One region of the Pseudoalteromonas sp. AWH4_217 genome, then DNA from elsewhere that is predicted to be linked to it. Evidence: predicted binding sites of a transcription regulator. Region 1 holds the regulator's gene; the other holds the start of a gene.
What was found. Region 1 encodes MetJ, which represses methionine synthesis genes. Its sites were predicted from a motif close to TAGACGTCTAGACGTCTA; they were not measured.
Positions count from the first base shown of each region.

Region 2: ACXAH1_RS20010 (homoserine O-succinyltransferase) is a predicted target of MetJ. The motif match lies at 2,807-2,824, and genes of this name have one in related genera.

Region 1 is NZ_JBSWYM010000017.1:97,434-101,991, reverse strand. It holds gene rpmE (50S ribosomal protein L31) at 1-88, shown strand, start outside; gene ACXAH1_RS19395 (hypothetical protein) at 197-349, opposite strand; gene ACXAH1_RS19390 (malic enzyme-like NAD(P)-binding protein) at 721-1,962, shown strand; gene metJ (met regulon transcriptional regulator MetJ) at 2,033-2,353, opposite strand; gene metB (cystathionine gamma-synthase) at 2,653-3,876, shown strand; gene metL (bifunctional aspartate kinase/homoserine dehydrogenase II) at 3,882-4,558, shown strand, end outside.
Region 2 is NZ_JBSWYM010000019.1:5,996-10,553, forward strand. It holds gene ACXAH1_RS20005 (PAS domain S-box protein) at 1-2,781, shown strand, start outside; gene ACXAH1_RS20010 (homoserine O-succinyltransferase) at 2,910-3,857, shown strand; gene ACXAH1_RS20015 (homocysteine S-methyltransferase family protein) at 3,913-4,558, shown strand, end outside.

The sequences.
Region 1 (4,558 bases):
CTATACTGGTAAGCAGAAGATCTTAGACACAGGTGGTCGTGTTGATCGCTTCAACAAGCGCTTCGGTGCGCTTAGCAGCAAGAAGTAAGCACTACTTTTGCTGTAGAAAAAGCACCTTCGGGTGCTTTTTTCGTTTCTGCACTCCCGGTTTTTCAATCTGGCATTTGCCTTTCCCCTTCAGAGCCAAGTGGACGGATCAGTTCGGTTTGGTTAGTAAAGTTTCCAGTAAAAAGGTGCCTATTGTCAGAAAGCGGGTGTACTCGCTAATACCTTCAAAGGCTGGCTTTATGACAATCCTGTCATGACCTGTTTCAGCGTGAATGACCATATTCAGCTGATTAATATGCATAGCTATCCGTTATAAATTCAGGTTTATAATTCGATAAAATCTTCGATTTGTGCGTAAATTTAAGCTAAAAAGCATTAAATGTTGCGAACTTGTTTTTTTAGTTTGCTTTATTTATTTCGTTTATATTCTGCATAAAAATGACGCTATTTTGAACTGAAAATGACACTTATCAGATCATTTATTGTGAGTTAACTTTGCCGAAAAGTAGCAAAAAAGTCGCTAAATATTGCTAACTGCCAACTATTTTTGCTTTAACAGGATAGACCTGATATCGCTTGAATTAATTTTTAAAAAAGGTATGGTTTAAAGCAGTTAGCGAATTTTTTATCTCACTCTCACTTTCAACTTCTTCGTTAGGAAAAAATCGCGTCATGTCAGACTTTCGTGAACAAGCGTTACATTATCATGCCCACCCCGTTCCAGGAAAAATCAGCGTTGAGTTGACCAAGCCTGCGGAAACCGTCAAGGATCTGGCCCTGGCATACAGTCCAGGTGTTGCTGAACCAGTCCGTGAAATTGCTGCCGATCCGAGCAATGCTTATCGTTACACAGGTAAAGGTAACATGGTTGCCGTTATCAGTAATGGTACTGCGATTCTGGGTTTGGGTAATCTTGGCCCTCTGGCATCTAAGCCTGTGATGGAAGGTAAAGCGTTACTGTTTAAACGCTTTGCAGGCCTGGATTCGATAGACATCGAAGTTAAGCATCGTACCACAGAAGACTTTATCAACACGGTTGCCAATATTGCCGATACCTTCGGTGGCATCAATCTGGAAGATATTAAAGCACCTGAGTGTTTTGAGATTGAGCGTGCGCTGATTGAGCGTTGTGATGTACCGGTATTCCATGATGACCAGCATGGCACTGCAATTGTTACTGCTGCGGGTATGTTGAACGCACTGGAGATCCAGGGCAAGAACATTCATGACGCTATTATCGTTTGCCTGGGTGCAGGTGCTGCTGCCATCGCCTGTATGGAGCTGTTAATCAAGTGCGGCGCGCAGCGTGAACACATTTATATGCTTGACCGTAAAGGCGTCATCCATACGCGTCGCGATGATCTGAATGAGTACAAAAAGCTGTTTGCCAATAACACCGACAAGCGCACCTTACAGGATGTGATTGAAGATGCGGACGTGTTTGTGGGCGTGTCTGGTCCGGACCTGTTGTCTCCGGAAGACCTGAAACTGATGGCTGACAAGCCTGTGGTTTTTGCATGCTCTAACCCGGATCCTGAGATCAGCCCGGAAGTGGCGCATGGCGCTCGCGACGATCTGATCATGGCAACAGGTCGTTCAGACTATCCAAATCAGGTTAATAATGTACTGTGCTTCCCGTTTATCTTCCGTGGTGCACTGGATGTGCGTGCAACGGCCATTAACGATGAAATGAAGATTGCGGCGGTTGAAGCGATCCGCAGCATTGCCAAAGAGCCGGTCCCTGCTGAAGTGCTCAAAGCGGCGGATGTCGACAGTCTGGAGTTCGGTGAACATTACATCATTCCTAAGCCGATGGACCCGCGTTTGTTGCCACGCATAGCCCGAGCGGTGGCTGAGGCGGCGGTTGAGTCCGGTGTGGCGCAAATAGAGATGCCAGAAAATTATATGGCATAAGCCGGTCTGAGCAAAAAAAAGCCTCACATTGTGAGGCTTTTTTTGTTGTTGTTCACTGGTGCCGACGAGATTATTCTTCGTTAATCTCTGGGATCTCCAGCCCCATTTCTGTCATGATCTGACGCACTTCTGCCGGGATCTTCTCCGGGTTATCTTTGCGCAGGTCCTCATCACCAGGTAGCGGCTGGCCGGTAAAGGCATGCAGAAATGCCTCACACAGTAACTCACTGTTAGTTGCGTGGCGCAGGTTGTTAACCTGGCGACGGGTGCGCTCATCGGTCAGCACTTTAAGCACGTTGAGCGGGATAGAAACGGTAATCTTTTTTACCTGTTCTGATTTCTTACCGTGTTCTGCATAAGGGTGAATATATTCACCGTTCCATTTAGCCATAGTGGTGTACTTGCCTCAGTGTTGTAGATGCAATGCGAATAAGACTGCGTACTGTGTATGGATCCAACCGTGACACGTAGGCTCTCTGTTGGCAATGTTGCACGTCATTTGCCATATTTAAGCTCAAATACTCAGTCTTATTAGCATAGAGTTCGCGTTGAGTGGCGAAATTTTATCGGTTTAAAAAAGATAGTCAAATACTAGTTATTTAGCCATTTAGCAGTATAAATGTTTTGACTTCTAACTTTTGTTCATCTAACCTTTTAGACGTCTAAACATCCAACTTAGCCAGGTGACCTATGAGCCAAAGCAACAAGTCAACCATAGCGGTACGTACAGGCATTGATGCTGACAAGCATCATGGTGCGGTGGTGCCCCCGCTTTATTTGTCGACCACCTATTCATTTGCGGACTTCGATAAGAAGCGTGACTATGATTATGGCCGCAGCGGCAACCCGAATCGTGACATTCTCGCGCAAACGCTGGCGGAGCTTGAAGGTGGCGCAAAGGGCATCATTACGGCTACCGGCATGGCTGCGGTACATCTGGTGACTCAGCTGCTCAATGCTGACGACACCTTAGTGATCCCACACGACTGCTATGGTGGTAGCTATCGGTTGTTTACCTCATTGGAAAAGCGTGGATTACTGAAGGTGAAAGTCCTGGATCTGACACGCAGCGAGAGCTTGCAGGAGATCCTGGCCATTAAACCTAAGCTGGTCTGGATAGAAACGCCGAGTAACCCGATTTTGCGATTAACCGATATCAAAGCGGTCACCGACGTTGCTGCACAGTGCGGTGCACTGGTGGCGGCCGACAACACCTTTCTTTCGCCGGCGCTGCAAAACCCCATCGCATTTGGTGTGGATATTGTGGTGCACTCCACGACCAAATATATCAATGGTCATTCTGATGTCGTCGGTGGTGCAGTGATTGCCAAAACCGAGGAACTTGGTGAAGAACTTGCCTGGTGGGCGAACAATATCGGTATCACAGGCGCACCGTTCGACAGCTACCTGACTTTGCGTGGTTTGCGTACGCTTAATGTTCGCCTGAAACAGCATCAGGAAAACGCCCTGGCGATTGCACGTTATCTTGAGCAATCTGAATTTGTCAGCCAGGTATATTACCCAGGGCTGGAAAGCCACCCGCAGCATGCGCTGGCTAAGCAACAGCAACAAGGCTTCGGTGGTATGGTGAGCTTTGACATTAAAGGGGAGTTGGCGGATGCCGCTAAGTTTCTGACGAGTGTGAAGCAATTCTCGCTGGCTGAGTCTCTGGGTGGAGTCGAGAGCCTGATCTGTCACCCCGCGACTATGACGCATGCGGGCATGGACCCGGAGGCACGCCTTGAAGCGGGTGTCGGGGATACACTGATCCGTATTTCGGTGGGCATTGAGGAAATCGACGATTTATTAGCAGACCTAGAACAGGCTTTTGCAGCGGTGAAAACCACGCAAGGCGGTTCCAGTGATAATGCGAAAGCATTCAAGCTCTCGCCAGCACATACGGCATTGTGGTAGAAGAAATGACAAAAGCAGTACATAAATTCGGTGGTTCAAGTCTGAGCTCAGCGGCACGCTATCAGGCAGTTGCCAATATCATCATTGGCCACTGCCAAACTGGCGACTGTATCGTGGTATCGGCGGCTGGCAAAACGACTAATACTCTGGTTGCCTTGTGGCAAAGCTATCAGCAGCAGGATGAGCGTGCTTTCAGCGATATATTGCTGCAGGTTGAAAATCATCAGGTGCAGCTGATCAGTGAGTTGTTTTCTGCTGTCCAGCAGGACCAGCTGGCATCTGAGTTACGAGATGAGCTAAGCAGCATTGGCCGCCAAGCACAGTCCCGCCAGTTGCAGGAGGCGCCACTACTGGCATTCGGCGAGGTTTGGTCGGCACGTTTACTCGCAGCCCTGTTGAACTCGCTGAATATTGCTGCACAAGATGTAGATGCGCGCTCGCTGTTTACTCAGCACCAGGGGCAGCTGATGCATGGCCAGAATCGCCTGGCCTGCCATCAGGCACTCAACCAGGACAAAATTTATATTGTCACCGGATTTATTGCTGCCGACAGTGCGGGCAATACGATCACGCTAGGGCGCAATGGCAGCGATTACAGTGCGACACTGTTAGCCAGCTATCTAGATGCGGCGTCTGTGTCTATCTGGACAGACACTCCTGGTGTGTTCAGTACCGATCCACG
Region 2 (4,558 bases), on a different contig from region 1:
ACCTTTTCAGCTGATCGTACACAGCTTGAGGCGTTTCAGAGCTTTGCCTTGCCCTCCAGTACTGAACTTCGTTCTACCCGCCTTGGTATCATTTATCTGCATTACAATCTGGCGCTGAGTGAACAGGCGTTGTGGCGCAATATCCGGTTTAACCTGGCGCTGATGTGGATAGGCTGTGGGGTATTAATCCTGATGGTAATGATACTGCTTAGAAAGCGGGTCATTGCACCTTTGGGAGAGCTTGCCAGACAGGCCTCTTTGCTTGCTGATGGGACCTATACGCATCAGACAGTAGAATCCGGGTTTAAGGAAATTGCCACGCTGACGGAGACGTTTAACTGGGCCGCTAGCGCCATCCGTGAACACCTTGCCTTGTTGGATAAAAATCAGCGTGAGCTTGAATCCCGCGTTACATTGCGTACCGCGGAGCTACAAAGCGCGAATCTCAATTATGAGCAGGCACAAAAAATGGCGCGTCTGGGACGCTGGGAGCTTGAACTGCAAAGCGGTCTGGTTCATTTGTCTCAGGAGGCCTACGAAATCATAGGTGCATCTCCCGCGCAGCCTGTGACCGTATACACCTTATTTGGTCATACCAATAACGTGAGCGGACCGGCGTTGCAAGCGATTTTTGATAACCAGCAACAGCACCATGACTTTAATTATGAATTACGTGACAATGATGGAGTTTGTCGTTTTATTCGGCTGGTGGCTGAGCGTTATCTGGACAGCAGTACGGGACACTATAAGTTAGTGGGCATTGTGCAGGATATCTCTGAGCAGATGCACAAAGAACGCTCACTGATAGAAAATCAGGCCATGACACGTGCCATCATTGATACGGCAGCTGATGCCATCATAGTGATCAATACTCAGGGGAAAGTGCAGGAGTTTAGCCCGGCAGCCGTGGAGATGTTTGGTTACACGCGTGATGAAGTGTTAGGAAACAACTTGCGAATGCTGATGCCAGAGCCATACCGAAGCAACCATGACCAGTATATACAAAACTATTTTGATACAGGCGTAAAAAAAGTTATAGACAACAAACGTGAGGTGACCGCACGTAAGAAAAATGGTCAGTGTTTTCCCATCGACCTGGCCGTTGCAGAAACTAAAGTGGGAGAGGCGAATTATTTCACCGCCATCATTCGGGACATTACAGAGCGCAAAGACGCAGAGAAAAAACTCCTTGAAGCCATGCAGGCCGCACAGAGTGCTACCCGTGCTAAGTCAGAGTTCCTGGCCAATATGTCTCATGAAATTCGTACCCCTATGCATGCAATTACGGGATTAACCCATTTGGCGCTCAAAATGGATACGTCGCCGAAAATGCATAACTATCTGAAAAAAATACGTTATGCAGCAGATAACCTCCTGGTGATCCTGAACGACATTTTGGATATTTCTAAAATTGAGGCGGGCAAATTGAGTGTTGAGTCGGTCCCTTTTCGCCCGAAAACCCTGATTGAGCATGTTAGTGGTCTGGTTACGGCTTGGGCTGAAGAAAAGCAGCTGGACTTTGATGTGAGTCAGGACCCTACTTTACCCGAAGTACTCATTGGCGATTCGCTCAGGCTCAGTCAGGTATTACTCAACTTGCTCAGCAATGCAGTCAAGTTTACCCCTCAGTATGGCAGCCTTTCTCTCGAGCTGACGGTGAGGTCCCTGACAGAATCGAGCGCGCACATCAGGTTCACGGTATCTGATTCCGGCATTGGTATCTCTAAGAGCCAGCTACAATCATTGTTCACCCCGTTTACCCAGGCAGATACGTCGACCACCCGGCAATATGGTGGCACCGGACTGGGCCTGGCAATCAGCAAGAATCTGATAGAACTGATGCACGGTCGGATTTGGTGTGACAGTGTCGAGGGGAAAGGCGCACGCTTTTTTGTTGAGGTTGAATTGCCACTCGGTGAGGCGATGGCCGAGTCTACGGCACAAGCCAGCATACAGCTTGAACAAGGGGCGATGTATGGTGTGCTTGAAGGTGCAAAGGTGTTACTGGTGGAAGACAACGATATTAATCGTGAGATTGCCCAGGAAATTCTGGCGGATGCAGGTATGCAGGTCATTACCGCAGAGCACGGCAAAGAGGCCCTGGCGAGATTACAGGAAACACCTGTTGATTTGATCCTGATGGATTGTCAAATGCCGGTAATGGACGGCTATTCAGCCACCCGGGAGATCAGAAAAAGGCTGGTCTGCCGACGACTCCCGATTATCGCCCTGACAGCCAATGTCATGCCACATGACCTTCAGGAGATAAAAGCCTGTGGTATGGACGACCATATTGCCAAGCCGATTAATGTTGAACTGGCCTATCAAAAAATCTACCACTGGCTGAGCCGCAAACCGGGTAAGGCTGAGCCAGAAAGGCCCTTAGCCAAAGAGTCAGAGCAATCTCGTATGACACGACCCGAGCCCACCCCATCGCCAAATCAAGCCGCAGGAGATTTACTCGATAGGGCGCAGGGACTCAGGCATGTAAACGGTAACGAAGCTTTTTACCGCAAAATGTCGGATAAGTTTATTTTGAGACAGGAGGCATTTTGTGTGCAACTGAAAGAAAGGTTGCAAGAAGAGGACATCGAAGCGGCTGCCCGAATGGCACATACATTAAAAGGGCAGGCAGGTTATCTGGGGCTGGTGCGCTGTGCTGAGCTTGCGGCGCAGCTGGAGCAGGCCATTGCGCAGCAAAATCCTCTGCAGTCAAACTTGATTCTGGAACTTGAAGACGTATTGACGCGTTCCTGTCAACTGCTTAAAGCGTCACCGTAGGGGCCGGGTGACAGAATGTTTAATTTGGACGGCTAAACATCTAGAAGTTGAAATTTATTCCCGTTGCTTCATAATGTCGCAAGTTAGCGGATCTATCTTTAAAGGTCCTAGTCACTGAGGGGAATATCATGCCAATCACAGTCACCGACGATTTACCTGCCATCAGCCATTTGCGTCATGAAAATGTCTTTGTGATGCCACAAAGCCGAGCCAGTACGCAGGAGATCCGGCCTATGCGGCTGGCGATACTCAACCTGATGCCCAATAAGGTGGAAACAGAAGTACAGTTTATTCGTCTGCTGGCCAATACGCCCTTGCAGGTGAACGTGGATCTGTTGCGCCTGGACACCCACCGCAGCTCCGACAATTCCGAGCAGCATCTGAATATGTTTTACCGTTATTTTTCGGATGTCAGAGAAGAAAACTACGATGCGCTGATTGTAACCGGTGCACCACTTGCTCACCTCGAGTATGAAGAAGTGACTTACTGGGAAGAGTTGCAGGCATTTTTCGACTGGGCCGAACACCATGTAACCTCAACGCTGTTCTCCTGCTGGGCGGCACATGCCGGCCTGTTTCATCATCATGGCCTGAAGCGGGCGCTTAAAAAAGACAAGCTGTGCGGGGTGTTCCGCCATCACTGCTACTTTGAACATGGTGCACTAACCCGTGGCTTTGATGATGAGTTTTTGGTACCCCATTCACGATACGGCCATATTGAGGCCAGCCAAATTGAAGCATGTGACGAGCTGGTGACACTGGCTGGCTCTGAGCGAGTCGGGGCCTATTTAATTAAAAATGTGTCTGGCAGCCAGGTGTATATTACCGGGCATCCGGAATATGATGCCGATACCCTAAGCAAAGAGTATTTTCGCGATTGCGAAAAAGGGCCGGATGCACCCAAGCCGGAGAATTACTTCCCCGAGGATGATGTAAACGCCAAGCCATCAAAGACATGGCAAAGCCATGCCTTTTTGTTATTCTCCAACTGGTTAAACTACTATGTTTACCAGACCACTCCGTACGATATTAATCTGGTTAGCCAGGATGTAAGGACTAACAATTATGCCGAATAAACATATCACCACCGCGGCTGATGGTGCAGCCATTGCCGATGCACTTAAAACGGCCATGCAACAGCGTATTTTGATCCTCGACGGTGCTATGGGCACCATGATCCAAAAACACAAATTTGAGGAAGAGGATTATCGGGGCGAGCGTTTTAAAGACTGGCATGTCCTTATCAAAGGTAATAACGACCTGTTAAGCCTGACTCAGCCTGACGTGATCCGCCAGATCCATCGTGAATATCTTGAAGCGGGTGCGGACATTATTGAAACCAATACCTTTAACGCCACCACTATTTCGATGGAAGATTACGATATGGCCAGCCTGAGCCGCGAGATCAACGTCGAGTCGGCCCGTCTGGCACGGGCTGTATGTGATGAGTTTACCGCCAAAGACCCGAGTAAGCCGCGTTATGTGGCCGGTGTTTTGGGGCCAACCTCAAAAACCTGCTCGATTTCACCTGATGTGAATGACCCAGGTTATCGCAATGTCTCGTTTGATCAGCTGGTGGCGGCCTATATTGAGTCGACCGAAGCCTTAATTGAAGGTGGCGCACATCTGATCCTGATTGAAACCATCTTCGATACGCTGAATGCTAAAGCGGCGGCTTATGGGGTGGAAGAAGCCTTTGAGCGCACCGGTATAACCCTGCCGGTGATGATCTCCGGGACCATTACCGATGCGTCAGGGCGTACCTTGTCGGGCCAGA